DNA from 4 places in the Peribacillus sp. TH14 genome. Region 2 is predicted to be linked to each of the others. Evidence: riboswitches for the same ligand, from Rfam matches in the RefSeq annotation. Region 2 holds a riboswitch; each other region holds the start of a gene.
The links. A riboswitch is a leader RNA that binds a small molecule or an ion and turns the genes downstream of it on or off. The one in region 2 is predicted to bind S-adenosylmethionine.

Region 1: linked by a shared signal. The riboswitch ahead of JFU50_RS22505 (YezD family protein) and the one ahead of JFU50_RS08210 (methionine ABC transporter ATP-binding protein) in region 2 are both predicted to bind S-adenosylmethionine.
Region 3: linked by a shared signal. The riboswitch ahead of JFU50_RS03890 (methionine ABC transporter ATP-binding protein) and the one ahead of JFU50_RS08210 (methionine ABC transporter ATP-binding protein) in region 2 are both predicted to bind S-adenosylmethionine.
Region 4: linked by a shared signal. The riboswitch ahead of JFU50_RS12120 (methionine ABC transporter ATP-binding protein) and the one ahead of JFU50_RS08210 (methionine ABC transporter ATP-binding protein) in region 2 are both predicted to bind S-adenosylmethionine.

Annotation. Positions count from the first base shown of each region.
Region 1 covers NZ_JAEKEK010000001.1:4,621,931-4,627,551, forward strand. The annotation lists gene JFU50_RS22490 (SDR family NAD(P)-dependent oxidoreductase) at 1-235, shown strand, start outside; gene JFU50_RS22495 (TetR/AcrR family transcriptional regulator) at 409-996, shown strand; gene ssuE (NADPH-dependent FMN reductase) at 1,423-1,959, shown strand; SAM riboswitch class I at 2,292-2,400, shown strand; gene JFU50_RS22505 (YezD family protein) at 2,579-2,722, shown strand; gene JFU50_RS22510 (phosphoadenylyl-sulfate reductase) at 2,937-3,614, shown strand; gene sat (sulfate adenylyltransferase) at 3,643-4,791, shown strand; gene cysC (adenylyl-sulfate kinase) at 4,833-5,432, shown strand; gene JFU50_RS22525 (nitrite/sulfite reductase) at 5,450-5,621, shown strand, end outside.
Region 2 covers NZ_JAEKEK010000001.1:1,700,457-1,706,077, forward strand. The annotation lists gene JFU50_RS08195 (M20 family metallopeptidase) at 358-1,566, opposite strand; gene JFU50_RS08200 (MetQ/NlpA family ABC transporter substrate-binding protein) at 1,647-2,519, opposite strand; gene JFU50_RS08205 (methionine ABC transporter permease) at 2,541-3,191, opposite strand; gene JFU50_RS08210 (methionine ABC transporter ATP-binding protein) at 3,205-4,227, opposite strand; SAM riboswitch class I at 4,631-4,742, opposite strand; gene JFU50_RS08215 (hypothetical protein) at 4,978-5,217, opposite strand.
Region 3 covers NZ_JAEKEK010000001.1:766,423-772,043, reverse strand. The annotation lists gene JFU50_RS03915 (hypothetical protein) at 1-271, opposite strand, end outside; gene hppD (4-hydroxyphenylpyruvate dioxygenase) at 331-1,452, opposite strand; gene JFU50_RS03905 (DUF1450 domain-containing protein) at 1,694-1,939, shown strand; gene JFU50_RS03900 (MetQ/NlpA family ABC transporter substrate-binding protein) at 2,185-3,006, opposite strand; gene JFU50_RS03895 (methionine ABC transporter permease) at 3,060-3,728, opposite strand; gene JFU50_RS03890 (methionine ABC transporter ATP-binding protein) at 3,715-4,731, opposite strand; SAM riboswitch class I at 4,797-4,903, opposite strand; gene JFU50_RS03885 (MBL fold metallo-hydrolase) at 5,577-5,621, shown strand, end outside.
Region 4 covers NZ_JAEKEK010000001.1:2,513,723-2,519,343, reverse strand. The annotation lists gene sufD (Fe-S cluster assembly protein SufD) at 1-35, opposite strand, end outside; gene sufC (Fe-S cluster assembly ATPase SufC) at 51-836, opposite strand; gene JFU50_RS12135 (hypothetical protein) at 1,287-1,439, opposite strand; gene JFU50_RS12130 (MetQ/NlpA family ABC transporter substrate-binding protein) at 1,591-2,424, opposite strand; gene JFU50_RS12125 (methionine ABC transporter permease) at 2,440-3,108, opposite strand; gene JFU50_RS12120 (methionine ABC transporter ATP-binding protein) at 3,101-4,135, opposite strand; SAM riboswitch class I at 4,316-4,428, opposite strand; gene JFU50_RS12115 (O-acetylhomoserine aminocarboxypropyltransferase/cysteine synthase family protein) at 4,546-5,621, opposite strand, start outside.

The DNA of each region.
Region 1 (5,621 bases), 2.9 Mb from region 2:
GGGTGCTTATGGAATACGAGTAGTAGGTATCGCACCAGGCGGTGTGGATACTCCAATTATCCAAGGATATAAAGATATGGGAATCATCGATAAATTGAATGCAAGCCAAATGCGCGGCAAATTAATTAAGCCGGAAGCAATTGCGAATGCTGTTTATCTACTATCATTAGATGAAGCTGATGCGATTAATGGCAGTATTGTTATGGTTGATGATGGCTATGCATCTTTTAAATAATTTTGAAAAGGAAAACAGCGTCCTAATCCGACGATGTTTTCTTTTTATGTCTTATATGACTAATGCAAGTCTCATAGACCAAAGGTTATATTGACCGATTGGTATCATCAGGCTATTATGGAAAATAGATCGGACAAGCCGGTCTTATCTTTTTTAAAAGAAGGTTGATATTTTTGAAAAAAGGGCAGCAAACAAAAGAACGGATCATTAATGTAGCCCGGACTCTTTTTGCCAGTAAAGGTTTTGACATGACCAGAACGAATGAAATCGCTTCTGCCTGTAATGTTTCCGAAGCTACGATTTACAAATACTTTGACAGCAAAAAAGAGTTGCTTTTGGCTACGATTACTCCTAGTGAAAAAGAAGATGCGGAAGTTGAGACTAGCCACCTTTCTACGGATGAGCTTGTAGAGAATCACGTTATCACATTGATAAAAAAAATTCTTGAAAATAAAGAACAGTATTCGATATTATTTCGAGAAACTCAATACGATCAAGAAATTTCTAAACAATATGTTGAGCAAATCTTCAAGCCAAATGCTAAGCTTATTGAACTTCAGAAGAGAATTGATACTGGAGAGATTCACTATATTTCCGATATTATCTTATTTAATGTAGGAATTATTTCTTTTACATTAGCTTTATCGACCCATTATGAGATTCATCAACAGAAAACGGAACCGTATTTTACTGAGGAACGAATAAAGAGTATTGCTCAGCTTTTAGTATATGGGATTCATGGAAAAAGCAATAATACATAAATAAACGGTCATATTTAAGGCGTATGAGTCAACAAGCCGCAAATATGACCGTTGCTTTATCTACTATTAGTATTAGTTATTCAAGCTTGTACCTCTAGACTTGACGATACATTGTGCAAACTAGTGTAATCCGAAGAATGGAACTATACCTGTTATTTTGGAGATGCAAAAATTAAAAGGTCAAGGAAGAAACAGATTTAAATTTCAGGAAAAATAGAGGGGGATAACTGATGAAAGTTTCTGAATAGGTTATTCATATTAATCCCGAGTTAAACACTTGACTTTTATTTTTCTGAATATTACGATGATTATATGATACATGACTTTACCTAGGCAGGGTTCTTATCCGATTTATTAGTGATTGAGTGATTTTTATTGAATCAGCAAGTCTTATCGCAGATAAGAAAATAATAGGAGGAAATTTATATGAGCGAAATCGTAATTTTATCAGGCAGTCCAGCGAGTCCATCAAGAACTGACATCTCTTTAAAACATGTTCGATCACTAGTTGAACAAGTGGGGTTTACCACTGCTTATTACTCTATAACGGATTTTTCCGCAGATGATCTATTCCAAGGCCGGTATAATAGTGAAGATATAATAAAGCTTTCAGAAAAAATTCAGGAAGCTAGAGGTATCATTATTGGTTCACCAGTATATAAGGCATCTTACACAGGCGTGTTAAAAGCTTTGATTGATTTGCTACCTGAGGGTGCATTTAAAAATAAGCCTGTTCTGCCAATTATGATTGGTGGAAGTAACAGGCATTTATTGGCGATTGATTACGCACTTAAACCTTTAATTTCAATTTTAAAAGGTGAGCCGTTGCAGGGCTTATATTTTGTAGATAAGGAAATAGATAAGCAGAATCCAGAAAGCCCAATTAAAGATAGCGAATTAGTTGATCGTGTGCAAAGTCAGGTGCAAGAATTTGTTGAAGCGATTCAATTAAGAAATAATTAAATGCTGTTAATAGACTAAAAGTAAAGGCTTAAGGTTTTGAACTATTTTTATTTTCATGAGATTAAAGATTATTTATGTACAATCATTAAAACTAATTAACCTTAACAATTAGGCCTTAAACAATTGTAAAAAGAGGTAAGTAATGAAATAGACTCATTTTTTTTAAGAGTTTCTCTTGAAAATGAGTCTATTTTCATATTTAACTTATACAATATCCGTTCAAGGAAAAGTGTGTATAATAATAACAGTTCACCCATTTTATTAATCCAAGTTATTTTATAAGAAAACTCCATTGACAAGGAATAAATATATGTTAATATTTAAAATAATAAAACTTATCCAGAGCGACGGAGGGAATTGGCCCTTTGAAGTCCAGCAACCTGCATGATGGATGCAAGGTGCTACATCCAACAAAATGTTGATCATTTTGGAAGATAAGGTAAAAAATATTACCTTGAAAATCTTTCCATCATGGAAGGGTTTTTATTTCTGTAAAATTCGTTTGCAAACCATAGCATTGTAAGATGTTTTGGAATATATAAATTTAAGAAAATGCATTTTATAAACGGGTCAGCTATACGATAAGCTAGTCTCGGATTTTCTTAAAGGAGGAACTGGCTTGGAAAAAGAGAATCAGCTGGAGGAAATATTTGAACGCCTACAAGAAATGCTTAAGTCGATGAAATATGGATCCATAACACTTATCGTCCAGGATGGTAAAATTATTCAAATGGAAAGAAATGAAAAGCTGAGAATTAAATAAGGTATCTGCTGACTAGAAAACTAGAGGTGGATTTAACTGATATAAAAGAGAGTATTAGTTAAATTCGTCTCTTTTTTCTAGGGTCTTTTAAGCGTTAAAAAACAACAGCGAGTATTAATCACAAGTTACTCTATTCTGTGAAACATTTAGCAAGTTTTTAGAGGGGGCTTTAAGATTGTCTGCATTAGTAAACTATGAAAATTTCGACACAGAGATTTTGCCTGCATTTCCTGAGGACAGTGAGACAAAAGGTGCTTTAGAAGTTCTTGAGTGGGCAAATTCCCAATATGGTAACAAACTCATTTATGCATGTAGTTTCGGCATTGAAGGAATAGTACTTACGGATTTATTGGCAAAGGTCAATCCTTCAGCCAAAATTGTTTTTCTGGATACGGATGTTCATTTTGAAGAGACTTACAAATTAATTGAACAAGTTAAAAAGCGCTATCCGCAGCTTTCAATTGAAATGAAAAAGCCGGCATTGACGCTCGAGGAACAAGCAACTGAATATGGAGATGAGTTATGGCTCCGTGATTCAAATAAATGTTGCAGCATACGTAAGATCGCGCCGCTTACTGAGGTACTTTCAACGGCAACTGCTTGGCTCTCGGGACTACGCAGGGAGCAATCTGAAACAAGAGCATTAACGGAATATATTAATCAAGATAATAAGTTTAAATCAATTAAAATATGCCCGCTTATTCAATGGACATGGAAAGATGTATGGCGCTATGCCCATAAAAATGGACTTCCATATAATGTTCTTCACGATAATGGATATCCTAGTATTGGCTGTAAAACATGTACGGCACCTGCTATCAATGCCGATGATTTACGCTCAGGACGTTGGCAGGGCGCGCAAAAAACAGAATGCGGATTACATTTATCTTAATAAATAGAAAATTTAGGGGGAAATTAGTATGACAGTTAGCTTACCGCACGGAGGAACGTTGATCAATCGTTGGGAACCAGACTATGATATTACTAAAATAAACAACTCAATCGAAATTGATGAGATTGCTTTAAGTGACCTGGAATTAATAGGTACTGGGGCCTATAGTCCTATTAAAGGATTCTTTACAAAAGATGACTATCAAGCAGTGGTTAAGGATATGAGGCTTAGCAGCGGCCATGTTTGGAGCATCCCGATTACTTTGCCGATTACTGATGAAGTAGCAAAAGCTCTTACTCTAGGAGAAGAAGTAAAGTTGAATCATGAAGGAGAAACATACGGAGTTCTCATTGTTTCTGATATCTTCAGACCTGATAAACAATTGGAAGCCACATTAGTTTATCAAACGGATGATGAGAAACATCCTGGTGTGAAAAATTTGTATAACCGTGGTGAAGTATATGTCGGCGGGGATATTAAATTAGTTAAACGAATCGAACGTCCACTATTCCAAGATCATTATTTGGATCCTGTTGACACAAGAAAAACTTTTGCTGAAAAAGGCTGGAAAACAGTTGTTGGATTCCAAACAAGAAATCCTGTTCACCGTGCACATGAATACATTCAAAAAACTGCATTGGAGATTGTAGACGGTTTATTTTTAAATCCGCTAGTAGGTGCTACTAAATCAGATGACATACCAGCTGATGTACGGATGGAGAGTTATAAAGTACTACTAGAGAAATATTATCCTAAGGATCGTGTCTCCCTAGCAGTGTTCCCTGCTGCCATGCGTTATGCAGGGCCAAGAGAAGCCATTTTCCATGCCATGGTTCGTAAAAATTACGGATGCACCCACTTTATTGTTGGCCGTGACCATGCCGGTGTGGGCGATTATTACGGCACTTATGATGCACAAAAAATCTTTGGTAATTTCAAACCTGACGAGTTAGGAATCACGCTATTATTCTTTGAACATAGCTTTTATTGTAAAACATGTGGAAATATGGCTTCTGCTAAAACATGTCCGCATGGTAAAGAAGATCATGTTATCTTATCCGGAACGAAGGTTAGGGAAATGTTGCGTAATGGTGAAATTCCACCAGCTACCTTCAGTCGTAAAGAAGTCATCGAAGTGTTAATCGAAGGCCTGAAAAAGAATGAAGTATTTAACTAAACTAGTTTCAAATATATGTAAGTAGTAAGAGGGGGATAATAATGAGTAATAGCACGAATGTAACTTGGCATGAAGCGTCTTTGACTAAGGAACTCCGTCGTAAGCAAAACGGACATGAGAGTACAGTTCTATGGTTCACAGGACTCTCAGGCTCCGGAAAATCAACGATTGCAAATGCAGTCGCTAAAGAGTTGTATAACCGAAATATTCGAAGTTATGTCTTGGATGGAGATAATATTCGTCATGGCTTAAATAAAGATTTGGGTTTTTCTGAAGAGGATCGGACTGAGAATATTAGGCGGATCGGTGAAGTTTCCAAGCTTTTTGTGGATAGCGGGCAGTTCGTATTAACGGCATTTATTTCCCCTTTTCGAGCAGACCGTCAAATTGTACGCGATTTGCTTGAAGAAGGCGAGTTTATTGAGGTCTACATAAAATGTCCGATTGAAGAATGTGAAGTGCGTGATCCAAAAGGTCTTTACGATAAGGCACGTAAGGGAATCATTAAAGACTTTACTGGGATTGACTCTCCATATGAAGAACCTGAACAGCCGGAAATCGTTTTAGAATCCAACCAATATAGTGTTGAAGAGTGCGTCGAACAGGTAATCAACTATTTGACAACTAAGAGAGCGATTTAATCGAGGAGGAAAAAGTAGTGGTATATGAGAAGTTTTGGTCTGAAAATCCGGTAATTGCTAAAAACAAAACTGAAGTCTGGAAATTAGAAAAAGATGGTTTGAAGATCTTTGACGATATTCCTCATTATGCAGCAAATGGATTTGAATCCATTCCTAAAGAAAAGTGGGATATGTTCAAGTGGGCAGGTC
Region 2 (5,621 bases):
AGGCAAAAGTGGTTATATCTAATTGTTAAAACAAAGTTGATTGGAACGGAAGGTGCGAGACTCCTGCGGGAAATGCGTGTCCAAGGGAGACCCCACAGGCGCAAAGGCGCCGAGGAGGCTCCCTGACCGCCCGCGGAAAGCGAGTGCCTGGAGTGGAAATCAACGTCGAATTTTTACAACCCCTCAAAAAAACTGTAGACAAAATCGATTTTCATCGAGTTTGTCTACAGTCTGAAACAGAAGCCAAGGGGCTTCTGTTTTTCTTTATCTGACCTATATATATCGTTTTGTCTAAGCTAATGCACTTCTTATTTTATAGATTTGGAGAAGACCAACTACCATTGCTATCCGATTTATTTATATTTCCTTTTGCTTCGCTTCATGAAAAGCTGTTTTAACCTTATCCAACAGATCTTTATCCGAAATCAACCGGTAGCCAGTAAGAGCAAGAGATTTTGCACCAGTGAGGATGGCTTTGTCTCCTTCTTGAGATTTAGCACAGTCGCGGAATTCATTTGTATGGGCAATCAAATCATCTGGTCCAATTTTTATATATGGATGGGCTGTCGGAACTATATGGCTTACGTTCCCCGCATCAGTCGAACCAAAACCACTATCTTTTCTAGGAGCTACCGTTTCTCCTAACTGAGTCAGTTCTTCCTTTAACAGTTCATCAAGAACTGGATTTATGACAAAATCAAGCACTTCATTTTGGAAACGTTCGACTTTAACTGTGCTTCCTGTGGCAAGTGCAGCCCCTTCAGCAACATCACGTATTTTACGCGATACATCCTGGCATAGCTTCCATGTTGTTGCTCTAATGTAAAATCGGGCAGAAGCATATTCAGGAATGATGTTAGGTGCTTCTCCACCATTGGTTATTATTCCGTGGATTTTGACCTCAGATGGGAGTTGCTGACGTAAAGCACTAATGCCATTAAATAGCTGAATAACCCCGTCAAGAGCATTTACACCTTGCTCAGGCGCAGCAGCTGCATGTGCTGATTTTCCGTAAAAATGAAAATCAAGTGGATCTACAGCCAAAAATGGACTTGTTACACCAGTTTGACCAGCTGGATGGATAATGATGGCTGCATCTACCTCATCAAACAAACCGTGCTTCGCAAAGCTGCCTTTTGCACTTCCATTTGGCCCTCCCTCTTCAGCAGGTGTTCCGAAAACAATCACCTCTCCGCCTGTTTCCTCTAGTACTTGAGATAGTGAAATTCCTGCTGCGACACTCGTAGTGCCAATGATATTATGGCCGCAAGCATGTCCTAGACCTGGCAATGCATCATACTCAGCTAAAAAGGCAATTTTGGGGCCTTTCTTTGAGGAGGCCTTTTTGGCGATGAAGCCAGTTTCATGCCCAGCTATATCACGGGTTACTTCAAATCCTGCATCTTGAAGTAATTTGGTCAACGTTTTCGAAGCAAAGAACTCTTGATTCCCAATTTCGGGGTTTGCATGGATGGCTTGACTCGTTTCAATATATAATTCGGAATGAAGGTCGATGTGATCTTCAATGATCTGCTGATGCTGCTTCTGCAATAATTCTCTCGCCATATTCTTAACTCCCCTTTTGGTTTAAAAAGCCGGACAGGCACCTTGAATCCATCCGGCATTCCTTCACTTTGTTCTATTCATCATTTTTCATTGGCTGGTTTTGTCCAAGCATCTTGGTAATTCACTAATTCGTCTACAGAAACATATGCAGGAATGGTGTTTCCTTTAAACGTTTTTTCAATGAACGCTTCCACTTCTTTCGATTGATAAAGCTCCACTAATTTTTGTAGCTCAGGACGGTCGGCATTTCCCTTTTTAACCGCAATGATATTAATATATGGTTTCGCCGTTTTACTTTCATGGAATAATGCCTCTTTTAAAGTAAGGCCTGCTTCAATGGCAAAGTTATTATTAATGGCTGAAGCATCGGCATCATCCAATAGACGCGGCGTATTGCCGGCAGCAACAGGTTTGATTTTCAATTTTTTCGGATTTTCCTTAATGATTTCCAATGATCCCGATCCATTGAATTCCTCTTTCAATGTAATCAATCCAGCTTCTTGAAGAAGGAGTAATGCACGGCCAAAGTTTGTTGCTTCATTCGGAACGGCTATCGTAGCGCCATCTGGAAGATCTTTGAGATCTTTGTGTTTTTTCGAATAAAGGCCCATAGGTGCAATAACAGTTGATCCGATGGCCTCTAATTTCAAATTTTGATCGTTAACAAATTCATCGAAGTAGGCAACTGTTTGGAATGAATTCGCATCAATTTCTCCTTCACTTAACGCAAGGTTCGGTTGGATATAATCATTAAAAGTAACAAGTTCGATATTCAGCCCATCCTTTTTCGCTAAGTCAACAATGTATTCCCATGTTCTCGTATCCCCGCTGCTGACACCGACTTTCACTGTTTTCACATCATCCGAACCGCCTGATGCACCCTCTTCGTTCCCGCATGCTGCAGCCACAATGGCCAATGCCAATACCATGATCGTTAATAAGATTTTCTTCATTTCTCCTACCTCCTGTTATTTTTATCTTCTTCTGATTTTTCTTGAAACAAAATTCCCGGTGGATTGCAATAATTGAACGATGATCACGAGCGCCGCTACTGTGACGACCATCGTCATCGTATCGAACCTTTGATAACCGTAAGCTAAGGCTAAATCTCCTACCCCACCTGCACCGACAGCACCTGCCATGGCCGTAGATCCAACAAGGCCAATTGTCGCTGTTGTAAATGTAAGGATCAACGAACTAAGTCCCTCGGGAATCAAAAAGCGATAAATGATTTGCCATGTCGTCGCCCCCATCGCCTGAGCTGCCTCGATGATCCCTTTGTCCACTTCCAACAGGGAGTTCTCCACAAGCCGGGCAATATAAGGAGCCGCGTAAAAGATTAGCGGAACAATGGCCGCATTCGTTCCGATCGCACTGCCGACAATCATTCTGGTAAACGGAATAAGTGCTACAAGCAAGATGATGAAAGGAACCGACCGCAATATATTGATGACCGGGTTCAATACATTAAAGATCCATTTATTCTCCAGGATGTGACCCTTTCTTGTAATGACAAGTAAGATTCCTAGCGGAAGTCCAATCAGCCCGGAAAATATCAATGAGATGGCTACCATATAAAGTGTGTCACCGAAAGCTGTCGACAGCTGGTCTGCCGTTATTTCCATTCCCCAAAGCGTATTACCCATTTATCTGCACCTCCTGGACGAGAATCCCCTCATCTTTAATATATTGATAAGCCTTGTCCACCTCTTTTTTGTTCCCTGTCACTTCAATAATTAAATTTCCAAAAGGTGTTTCTTGAATTTCAGAAATATTAGCTGATAAAACACTTAAATGAACATCATATTTTTTCGAGATGGTTGAAAGTAAAGGATTGCCTGATGTAGTACCAATAAAGTTAATTTTCCAAATAATCGGAATATATGATCCGGTATTTTTCAGGAAACTTTGTGGGATCTCGTCGTGAATAACAGTTCGTACAAAGTTTTTTGCGATACCTGTTTGGGGCTTCGCAAAAACTTCGAAAACCGAACCTTGTTCAACCACGCGTCCGCCTTCCATGACCGCAACCTTATTGCAAATTTCCCTAATTACAGACATTTCATGAGTGATTAGCAAAATGGTAATATTGTATTCTTTATTAATTTTTTTTAAGAGTCGCAGTACAGCACTAGTTGTTTGTGGATCCAATGCTGACGTCGCTTCATCACACAAAAGAATCGATGGGTTGGTAGCCAACGCTCTAGCAATCCCTATTCGTTGCTTTTGACCGCCAGACAATTGTTCCGGATAACTCCTTGCTTTACTTGATAAGCCAACGAACTCTAACAACTCGCCTACCCGCTCTTTGATTTCTTTACTAGGGGTTCCCGATAAAACTAGCGGCATGGCAATATTATCAAAAACTGTCTTTGAGTTAAGTAAGTTAAAATGTTGAAAAATCATGCCAATTTTTTTCTTTTCTGCCCGTAATTCCTTCGGGTTCAATTTGGTTAAATCCTTCCCCCCAACAATAACCTGTCCATCTGAAGGGTGTTCGAGTAGATTGACTAACCGAATCAACGTACTTTTTCCGGCTCCACTATAACCGACAACACCAAAAATATCGCCTTTTTCAACTGTCAAATTAATTCCTTTCAAAGCTTCAACAGTCTGTTTCTTTGTTTTATATACCTTTTTAACATTTTGAAATTCAATCATTCTGTCTCCCCCCACGCTGTTTATTTGTACGAATTCATTATCCAGAGAAGAGCTTTGCAAAGTTTCATAATGATAGGGTTAAATTTTCGAAACTCACGAGTAATTGCTCACAATTCACGAGTAAATGTGTGAAACTCACGAGTAAATGCGTGAAACTCACGAGTAATTGCGCGAAACTCACGAGTAATTGCGCGAAACTCACGAGTTAATCTGTCAAACTCACGAGTAATTGCTTATAATTCACGATTAGTGCGTGAAACCTACTAATAATTGCACCAATTCTCCAAATAACCATATACATTCTGAATAAACAAAAGAGGCCTCTTCCGTCATCAGACAGAAGAGGCCTCTTTTAGAAATAAAAAAGAGTAAACTCTTAATTTAATTATCTAAGAAAAGCTCCTTCTTATCTTTCAAACTTTCGTCCGTTGGAATTAGCACAGTATTTTTACAAAAGTAAAAACCCGCTGCCGAGGTATCATAGGGCCAAGTCCCTCCACATCTCTTGATAAGAAATAACGTATTTATTTAATTATGTTCCTCACTATATATTCAAATTTTACTAATGTCAACTCTATTTTGAATAATCTAAAATATTTTTACAGTATAATTTTTAATCGTTCATTTAACTATACCTTAAGACAGGTCAGATTTTGCCCTGCATACCATGTATACGGGTAACCTAGGCATAGACTCTATTACAAAAAAACGAAAACATTACGAAGTCAGTCAGGATCAGGACTTCCTTCCTCATAAGGAAAGCTCTGTATCTTGATGAAATAACGGCAAACCTTTGGCAAACTCACTATTCAGGTTGCTACTCACGGTCTGCCTTATCCATGCGGGGAGCTCCCTGCGCCCCCCACTCTTATAATCTTTTGATTGGGGTTTACGTTTATTTTTGAGTTTTTGACCATTTTTTGATAGCAAACTTTCGGTACGTTTAGTATCAAAAAAGAAAAAAGAAAAAACAATAATAAATAGTACCATATATATGCGGTTATAAACTTTTTTGCATCTGTTTTAAATGTGTGAGGACCCTTTGCCCTCATATCTGTAATAATAAAAGTTATTTATTATTACAGCGAAGGAAGACTAAACATGTGTTTTTTCATCTTTAGCACTATTATAATAGCTCTTTCCTTAGAAGAGTTTATTTCTTTTAATTAAAAAACACTCGGTAGAGTTTGAATTCTATAGTATGTCTACTTATCAGCAAAAACAAATCGCTATTTAGAAGCTTCTAATTTTGTCGATATCTACTCAGAATTTGTAGATATTTCTCGGGAAATTGTTGAAATTTGAATTTGGTGATTCCGAATAGTTGGAACAAAGGAATCTCTACTTTTAATTTGCTTGCCTTAGGTTTAAATAGTTATTAACGCAAATTAACA
Region 3 (5,621 bases), 930 kb from region 2:
GGGGTTTCGTTAAAATAACAGATAATCGAAGTGGATATTGATCATTAAATTGATCTTTATATGGTTCGAGTTCACTCAGTCGTGAAGCGGGAATAACAAATGGACCAAGCATCCAGCTGTCCGAATCATGGATATATGCATGATAATTTGAAATTGCTTCTGGAAGCGGAAGTGCACTTGGTGGAAACAGGCCTGCATAATCAATAAGTTCGGTCATAAAATGACTGAGCGCTTCCTCTTTCCACATTCCATTTACTTTTGTTAACAACAACCTCACACCTCCTATAATAGGAGGCCATACTGGGTATTACGCCAGATGGCCGGTTCATATTAAATATTTCCACGAAGTTCCTGTTCGCGTTCAATCGATTCAAACAATGCTTTAAAGTTTCCATCGCCAAAACCAAGTGCACCTTTACGCTGAATGACTTCGATAAACATAGTTGGACGGTCAACTAATGGTTTTGTGAAAATTTGGAGCAAGTACCCTTCATCATCACGGTCGACAAGGATATTAAGTTCTTGAAGTCGTTTCACATCTTCATCTATATCTCCTACACGATTGGCGAGGTCTGCGTAATAAGTGTCAGGAGTCTTTAAAAACTCAACACCATTTTCTTTTAGTGTGGCCACTGTGGTGATGATATCGTTTGTTAAAAGGGCAAGATGCTGAACACCTTGACCATTATAGTAATCTAGGAATTCTTGAATTTGAGATTTGCGTTTTCCTACAGCCGGTTCATTTATCGGGAACTTAATGCGTCCTGTCCCATTCATCATAACTTTTGACATTAGGGCTGAGTACTCGGTCGAAATGTTTTCATCATCAAAATGTTTCAGAACAGTAAAACCGAATACTTTTTCATAATAATTTGTCCATTCATCCATTACTTCCACATTACCAACAAGGTGGTCAATACCGATTAAGCCTGAAGGTTGAGCTCCAAAGTTGTCCTCACGAGCTTTAAAACCTGGCAGAAATCCACCTTTATAATCGATTGGCTCAACAAGCGTGTGAATCGTATCCCCATATGTGCCTAAGATTGCTTTTCTTACTTTGCCATTTTCATCTTCTTCCACCCATGGTTCTCGAAGAGCGATGCCACCGCGTTCAATAGCACCCGCATATGTTTTTTCTAGGTCTTTTACGAGAAGGGAGATATCTTTTACTCCTTCGCCATGAGTTTTAATAAACTCAGCCACATCTGTGCTGTCTGATAGAGTTCCTGTTAAAATCAATCGGATGGTGCCCTGTGCCATAACGTAAGATACACGGTCACGGGAGCCTGTTTCTAGTCCTTTATATGCTATAAGCTTGAATCCGAAAGCGTTTGCGTAATAATAAGCAGCCTGCTTTGCGTTCCCAGTATAGATTTCTACGTAATGGACACTCTTAACCGGAAACAATTCCTCTTTCTTTGCTTTAGAAGATCCAACTGTTTTTTTAGTCATATTTACCGCTCCTTAATCGTTTTTTTTACATAAAAAAGCTGAATTTTCTTAATTTTCCGCCTGTGATAGTTCACATCATAATACATAAAAATTCACCACGCAAATATGTGTTTTACCGCGGTTGACCATCATGGTAGCAACATTTTAACGCGATAAAACATTTTTGCGTTTAGGTGTACTCTTGCACATTTTTTGTATATCTACTTAAAATGTTAGCAACTAAATAAAAGGGGAATTAGATATGAAAATTAGTGTAAAGTTCTGCCCTAGTAACTTCGAAGATGAGTTGGAAACTATTAAAGATAAATTAATGGAGTGTAGCGGTCTAGAGGTTATTGAGGATAGATGCTTGTTGTATTGCGGACAATGTTTAATGCAGCCGTTTGCAGTTGTAAATGGTGTAAACATTGTCGCAAACGATCCAGTTGAACTTCTCGAAAAAATTGAACAATATGTAGCTAGGCTTAAACAAGGAGACACTGTGTGAACAACGAGAAAATGAAATTAGTAATAATTGATTATCGCTTTTATTGACAACTATATCATTATATTGTGTCTTCCCCGAGAAACATGCGAACCTTCAGAGAGCATCCATCTATGATAAAATATATGTAAAACCCTACTACAAATGCTTATTAATTGCATTGATTGATATCTTCGCATAGTATGACGGAAAAATTCAAGGCCTGTTCCCAAAAAGGGAGCAGGCCTTGAATTTTATGGTTTGGTTTCTTATTTCATCCAATCTGGTTTTCCGAAGCCTGCAAACTTGCTATCGATTACTTCTTCAAACTTGTCTGATTCAACTACTGATTTAATATCCTTAGCAAATTGTGCATCTGCATCTTTTGTATTCACAGCAACAACATTACGATACATATCCGGCATGTTTTCTAAAACAAGGGCATCTTGGAGATCCATTTTTGCTGCAAGAGCGAAGTTACCTGGGACCGCTGATAGGTCAACGCTGTCTGTTGCACGCGGCAATTGAGCCGATTCTAATGGTTTGAATTGAATGTTTTTTGGGTTCTTTGTTACATCTTTTTCCGATATTTTTAAGGGATCGACATCTGGCTTGACTTCAATTAAATCTTCATCTACTAGGACTTTAAGTGCACGTGCAAGGTTAACTGGATCGTTCGGTAGGGCTAGTGATGTACCATCTTTAATGTCTTTCAACGATTTATATTTGTTCGAGTATATACCCATTGGTGCTGTCGGTACAATAACAAGGTCAGAAAGCTCTAAATCATTTTCTTTAGCGAAGTTATCCATATACACTTTGTGCTGGAAAAGGTTGGCGTCGATTGAATTGTTACCAAGTGATTTATTTGGCTGGATATAGTCAGTGAATTCAACGATTTCTATTTTGTAGCCAAGATCTTCTAGGCCTGGCTTGATGGCCTCTTTTACCATATCCGCGTAAGGACCGGTAGTTGCTCCGATTTTCAATTCTTTTTTGTCTTCAGTTTTTGGGGAAGCATTATCGCTTCCGCAAGCTGCCAAGCCAAGGGCTAGTGCGCAAACAGATAATAAAGAAGCTATTTTTTTCATTGGAAATTCCTCCTGTAATATGTTGTATTAAATCATTGTTAAAATGACTGATTCTATCGTTTATTTACTAAGTATGAGGCCTTGTCACCAACCATTTGAATGATTTGTACAAGGCAGATTAACACGACGATTGTCGTGATCATGACTGTGTTGTCATAACGGTAATAGCCGTACCGAATGGCCAGGTCACCAATTCCGCCCCCACCGATTGTCCCAGCCATCGCTGAGTAACCGATAAGTGAAATGGTCGTTAACGTCAACCCTTGAATGATTCCCGGTTTTGCCTCAGGAAGAAGTACATCCTTAATGATCATCCATGGAGTGGCACCTACAGCAATTGCAGCTTCAATCACACCTTTATCTATTTCGCGTAATGCCGATTCAACGATTCTTGCAAAAAAAGGTATCGCGGATACAGATAGGGAAACAGAAGCCGCTCTTGGCCCTATCGTTGATCCAGTAAGCAAATCCGTTAAAGGAAGGAGGGCGACTAAGAGAATGATAAACGGGATTGAACGGACAATATTGACAGCGAAACCGAGAGATCGATTCACGACGTTATTTTCAAAGATTAAATTCTTGGTCGTTGTAAACAGCAATACTCCAAGTGGCAAACCAATTAGAAGGGCTACCGCAAGGGAGATTCCAACCATATAGATTGTTTCGAGAAAGGCTTTATTAAGGTCAGGTAAAATATTGACGACGGAATCAAACAGTGACATGTTTCAACACCTCCACAGAACTGGTCCGATTTGTTATATATTCCAGTGCCGATTGAACTTCAGCAGCCTCACCAATTAATTCAATGATTAAGATTCCTAATGGAACATCCTGAATATATTCAATTTTGCCGTGCAAGATATTTCCCTTTACTGAATACTTTTGTAGAGCATCGGAAAGAATCGATTCACCGGCGGTGGGCCCTTCAAATTGAATTTGAATAATCGTTCCTTTGCTTTCCTCAATTAAGTGTGAGGGAAGCTCAAAATCCAATACACTGCTGATGAATTGCTTCGTCAACTGCTGCTTTGGTTGTGAAAATATCTCATAAACAGATCCTTCTTCGATAATCCTGCCATCCTGCATGACAGCGACTCGATGGCATAGTTCTTTGACTACTTCCATTTCATGGGTAATCAATACTATAGTGATACCAAGTTCCCGACTAATCTTTTTTAATAACTGTAAAATCGCTTTTGTTGTTGTTGGATCAAGGGCAGAAGTCGCTTCATCACATAATAGTACAGTAGGGTTATTGGCTAAGGCTCGCGCTATGCCGACCCGTTGCTTTTGACCTCCGCTGAGCTGGGCCGGATAGACATCCTTTTTATCACTAAGCCCAACTATGTCCAGCAGTTCTAGAACGCGACTTTTGATGACACCCTTTGATTTGTGTGCGGCTTTCAAGGCGAAAGCAACATTTTCAAAAACGGTTTTGGAACTGACTAAGGAAAAGTGCTGAAATATCATACCGATTTTTTGTCGTTGTTTTCGAAGCTCTTTGCCTGATAAAGACGTTAAGTCAATCCCGTCAATAATGATTTTTCCTTTTGTCGGACGTTCAAGCAAATTTAAGCAGCGTATTAATGAGCTTTTTCCGGCTCCGCTGTAGCCAACAATCCCATAAACTTCACCAGTCTGAATTGTCAAAGATACGTTATCCACTCCGACAACTCGGGTATTTTTCGATATGTATTCCTTTCGGACTGATCGGATTTCAATCATGAGCCTTCCCCCTTAAACATAAAAAACTGCCTCTATCATTCAGAAAGAGGCAGCGAAATTATTTCGTCTTATCTTTCAGAATGTAATCATTCTGCAGGAAGTAGCACCGTTCCCGATTGGGGCGGTTGCCGGACATCACAGGGCCTGTTCCCTCAGTCACTCTTGATAAGTAAATTATTATTTTGGAATATTACAAGTTTTCTAATATAATCTATATTATTTGTAAATTCACATATTGTCAATCGTTTCTGTAATTTTAGAATAACTTTCTGGTGATTTAATTAATTTTTTTATGGTAAATCTAGAATTGGATAATCATACCTTTTGGAATCGGGGTATTGTCACCATTGATCGTTAATGGTCGGAAAGCCATACTTTTTTATGATATTTGTAAGATAGGCTTCGTTCTTTTTAGCAGCTTGTCGATTTTTTTTAATAATTACGTGAAGTTTTTGTCAGGAAAGTATTGTTTCAAAGTCTGTATCATGAATGCTTTAGCTTTTTTATCAACCAAGGTAATATTGACAGTTATTCAGCGTTAATGATTAGCCGTGAATTTTTTTATCGTCCAAACTTAAATAGGGAGTACCCTTTATTAACAACTTCCTTTTAACCGAAGCCAGATTTTTGCTGTTTCTTTTCTTAGTTGCATAATAGAATACCTTAAATCAATGACTATGGTTTCAAACAGTGCCTTGATTCTACCGGAAAATATACAATGGGTCTTTGCTAGGAAAAATACTATTTGCTTGTCAAAAGTATGGGGGGATATTACATTTATTGTAATGAACAAGGGGGAAATAGGATATTAAACTATTTTTATACAATTGATGAGGAGGGAAGCCATGCTAGAGATTAAGACGATAAATGATGTGGTTTGTGTACAAGGG
Region 4 (5,621 bases), 810 kb from region 2:
TCTTGTTCAAACGGTAATTTCGTTTCTGTAGTCATTGCAAATCCTCCTACTTACGCTTCTTCGCCAACAGTTTCGTCTTCAATGCCCAATTCTTGTTTGATCCAATCATAACCTTCTGCTTCTAAACGTGCAGCTAGTTCAGGCCCGCCTGATTTTACAACACGGCCTTGCATCATTACATGTACGTAATCAGGAGTGATGTAATTTAATAGACGTTGGTAGTGAGTGATGATTAAACATCCAAAGTCTTCTCCGCGCATTTCGTTGATTCCTTTTGAAACGACTTTAAGAGCATCGATATCTAGCCCAGAGTCAATTTCATCTAAAATAGCGATTTTTGGCTGAATCATCATTAATTGAAGAATCTCGTTACGTTTTTTCTCTCCGCCTGAGAATCCTTCATTTAAATAACGTTGCGCCATATCTTCATCCATTTCAAGGAATGCCATTTTTTCGTCCATTTTACGGATGAATTTCATCAATGAAATTTCATCGCCTTCTTCACGACGTGCATTGATAGAAGAACGTAAGAAGTCAGCATTTGTAACACCACTGATTTCGCTTGGATATTGCATAGCAAGGAAAAGACCAACACGAGCGCGCTCGTCAACTTCCATTTCCAATACGTCTTCACCATCGAATGTGATGCTGCCGCTTGTTACTTCATATTTAGGGTGACCCATAATTGCTGAAGATAAAGTGGATTTACCAGTTCCATTTGGTCCCATGATTGCATGGATTTCTCCGCCTTTTACTTCAAGGTTAACCCCTTTTAAAATCTCTTTACCCTCAATTGATACGTGAAGATCTTTAACCGTTAATGTAGAAGCTGACATAATAATACCTCCGTGAACTAATTCCTATTTTATTACCAGAAAGTAAAAACTACTTTCTTTACTATTTATTTTTCATAAAAGCATTCTCACTTTATTCTCATTCCAATTTTATAACAAATCCAATTTGGAATCAACTAATATAGATAGGGGTTTCCACTTCTTTCATGATGAAAACCTGTCCTATTGTTACAAACCCTACTGTTATAGGCTATTTACAGCAAATAGAGCCTTATTTTAGCTTTTCTTATTTAAAACTTATTATTCAACAAACCTTCGTTCTTATTAATATATGTCTAAAAAATCTTAATTGGAAGGTACATATTACCTTTGTTAAAGAAAAAAAGGTCTGCTAGGTGCTATGTAAGTTAATCTAATAAGGAAACCCTTATTTTCTAGACCACTTATCATTTTACCTCTACAGACCGATCTTTTAAAGACTCTTTTATATGCTTAACCGTGAATTTTACGTTGTAGGTCAATGACCATTTTGTTGCACTTTTCATGTTCCTTATCTCGTTCTTTCTCAACCTCGATACGGAGGTCTAAATTTCTGCTGTACTCATTATAGCCAATCCCATGTGATAACTGCATCGCTTTTTCCATTTCGCTTGTTACATTTAAATCTAAAGTATTGATAGTGAACCATCCTTTCAAATTTGTGAATTACTTTATTACTCTATTAATTCTATACCCTGTGTTTTCATCTTTAAACAAAAAACGACCTGAAGATTTCCAGGTCGTTCTTTACCATAAATTATTTAGTTGGTACGACTGCACCTTTGTATTCCTTTAGAATAAAATCTTGAATTTCTTTAGAATGTAATACTTCTACTAGCGTTTTGATTTCTTCTTTATTTTCATCACCTTTGTTAACAGCAATAACGTTCACATATGGTGATTCAGAGTCTTCAATAGCAATTGAATCTTTAAGCGGATTCAATCCAGCGTCAATCGCATAGTTAGAGTTGATTAGAACGGCATCCCCTTCGCCACTCTCATAAATTTTCGGAAGTAAAGCTGCTTCATAATTAGCATCAAATTTAAGTTTTTTCTTATTTTCAACAATGTCTTTTGTTGTAGCTGTCGTTTTATCGATGCCTTCTTTTAATGTAATCAGGCCATTTTTTTCTAATAGAGATAACGCACGTCCGTGGTCAGCAACAGAGCTGCTCATAATAATTGTTGCGCCTTCCGGAAGTTTATCAATGCTTTTATATTTTTTTGAATATAGAGCAATCGGCTCGATATGAATTCCACCAGCATTAACGAAGTCATATCCATTTTCTTTAATTTGCCCCTCTAAATATGGAATGTGTTGAAAGTAGTTAGCATCCAATTCTTTATCGTTTAAAGCCTTATTCGGTAAAACATAATCTTGGAACCGTTTAATTTCCAACTCAATTCCTTTTTCTTCAAGAAGAGGTTTAGCTTTTTCAAGAATCTCAGCATGCGGAACATTGGATGCACCTACAACTAATTTTTTCGTTTCCTTTTCTGTATCGCTGCCGCTGTTGTCCTTATCGGTTCCACAAGCAGCAAGAGCAATCGATAAAACAAGTACTAATGCAAATCCTAAAAACTTTTTCATCCTATTCATCTCCCTTTATCTTTTGTCTAATTTAGATGTAATCACATCTCCAATAATTTGAATAATGAAGACGATAATTAGTATAACAATCGTCGCTACAAGTGTAACGTCATTGTGAGTCCTTTGATAGCCGTCTAGATAGGCCAGATTACCAAGCCCGCCTGCACCGATAACCCCTGCCATTGCGGTATACCCAACCAATGCAATCGATGTTACCGTAATCCCTGAAATTAATGCTGGCATCGATTCTGGAAGAAGTACCTTCCAAATGATCGTGCTCGTTTTCGCTCCCATTGATTTAGCCGCTTCAATTACACCTTTATCGATTTCACGGAGGCCGATTTCAACCATACGTGCATAAAATGGTGCCGCCCCGATAATAAGGGCTGGTAAAGCAGCATCCTCACCGATCATAGAACCGACAAGCAATTTTGTGAAAGGTATGAGCAACACAATTAAAATAAGGAATGGAATGGAACGGAAAATATTAACGATAGCACTCATGGTCGTGTTAATTACCCGATTTTCCCACAAGTTACCTTTCCCTGTTAAAAACAGGACTAGCCCTAATAGTATGCCTATAAAAAAGGTTGCTAGTACTGAGATACTAGTCATATAAAGTGTTTCTTTTGTTGCTTCAATAATGTCTTCCCAATATACATTCGGTAATAATTCTTCAAGCATGAGTAATCACCTCCACGCCTACATGCTGTGCTTTAATGAATTCGATTGCGCGGAGCATTTCATCCTCATTGCCATCAAGGTGGATAAATAACGTTCCATATGAACCACTTCTAGTTTGAGATATTTTTCCTTGAACGATATTGACATCCAACTCAAAGTTACGTACCAGCCTAGTAATTAACGGACTCTCTGCATGATCTCCTACGAACGTCAATTGAATTACTTTTCCTGCTGGATAGCGTTCCAGCAAGTGTTCCATTGTTTCTTTTGTTTCTTCAGGCTCTGTTACCTGTTGAACGAAACGCTTCGTCATTTGTTCTTTCGGATTCTTGAAGACTTCCAGGACAGGTCCTTGTTCAACTACTTGACCACTTTCCATTACTGCAACGCGGTGACAAATTTTACGGATGACGTGCATTTCATGTGTAATCAAAACAATCGTTAGACCAAGACGCTTATTGATGTCCACAAGCAATTCAAGTATTGAATCGGTTGTCTGCGGGTCTAAAGCAGACGTCGCTTCATCGCACAGTAGCACCTTAGGATTGTTAGCAAGAGCCCTAGCAATCCCGACCCTTTGTTTTTGCCCTCCGCTTAATTGCGAAGGATATGCCTTTTCTCTTCCTTCAAGCCCAACTAACTTAATTAATTCATTCACACGCTTGATACGCTCATTTTTCGAAACCCCTGCAATTTCTAGAGGAAACGATATATTCTCCTGAACGGTTCTAGACCATAATAAATTAAAATGTTGAAAGATCATGCTGATTTCTTGTCGAGCTTTACGTAGCTTAGCACCTTTGATTTTGGAAATTTCTTTATCAGCCACCACAACGGATCCTTCTGTTGGTGTTTCCAATCCATTAAGCATCCTGATCAAAGTACTTTTCCCTGCTCCGCTGTAGCCAATAATACCGAAAATCTCGCCTTTATTTATTTCAACATTAACATTATTTACAGCCTTAATCGTGTCACTGCTTCCTTTTCCTGTTCGGAATAGCTTACTAACTTTTGTCAATGTAATCATTAATACTCACCTCTTTTATCCAATAAAACCTATGAACTTAGTTGATTTATCTTCATTATCAGCCTGTAAATATGATTTAAAACCGTTTTTCAATATTGCTATACATGTAAAGGTTTTCCCAAACTAAATAGAAAAAACCTTTCTGCATGAGCAGAAAGGCAGGTGAAAAAGCAGGCCTTTCTCTCATCTTCCAAAGCGATTAAACTTTGTGTGAATTGGCACCTTTCCAAGGAAATTTCCTTGTCGGTTGCCGGGTTTCATCGGGCACATCCCTCCACCTCTCTTGATAAGAGCTAATATATAGAATATTTGTACATCATTAAGTTCTTTAGTATGGAGAAATTTTATCATAGATAAAAAAGGAGCGCAATGTATAATATTTCTAGGAAAGAATGAACAGGTCTTTTTTATTAAACAGTTTTAGAAGTTAAGGAGACAATATTCGTCGCTTTTTCAATTGCCTGCTCTAAATCTTCTATTAAATCCTCTACGTTTTCAATACCAATCGATATGCGCACTTGATCAGCACTTACACCCGCTTTTGCTAAACCTACATCATTCAATTGTTGATGGGTCGTACTAGCAGGGTGGATAATTAAACTTTTAGCATCCCCTACGTTGGCTACATGCGACCATAACTCTACCGAATTGATAAGTTTTGCTCCAGCTTCGCGTCCACCTTGAATTCCAAAAGTCACAACAGATCCTGCTCCCTTAGGCAAATATTTATCCGCCAGCGCTTTATCAGGGTGACTTCCATTACTAGGGTGCGAAACCCAGTTCACAGCAGGATGATTTTCCAAATATTGAATAACAGACTTAGTATTCGAAAGATGCTCTTTCATTCTCACATGCAACGTTTCTAGCCCCAGCGTAAACTGGAACGCGCTTTGAGCACTTAACGTCGGCCCTAAATCACGAAGTAATTGCACACGAGCTTTTGTGATAAAGGCAGCAGGGCCGACTGCTTCAGAGTATACAATCCCATCGTAGCTTGGATCCGGTTCCGTAAAGCCAGGGTAGTTTGGTGAGTTCCAGTCGAATTTGCCCCCATCCACGATGATGCCTCCTAAGGTGGTTCCATTTCCCAAGAGCCATTTTGTAGCAGAGTGGATGACAATATCCGCTCCAAAATCAATTGGCCGGCAAAGGTATGGGGTAGCAAAGGTATTATCGATAATGAGTGGTATGCCCGCATTGTGAGCAATGTCCGCTACAGCCTCAATATCAAGAATCCTTAGACTTGGATTTCCAATTGTTTCCGCAAATATAGCCTTCGTTCTAGGCGTGATGGCTTTTTTGAAATTTTCAGGGTCATCAGGAGAGACGAACTTCACTTTTATCCCATATTTAGGAAGAGTATTTTCAAAAAGATTATACGTACCGCCATATAATGTAGAAGCGGACACTATTTCATCTCCTGCACCAGCAATATTTAGGATTGACAGTGTAATGGCAGCCATCCCACTTGCGGTTGCCAGTCCGC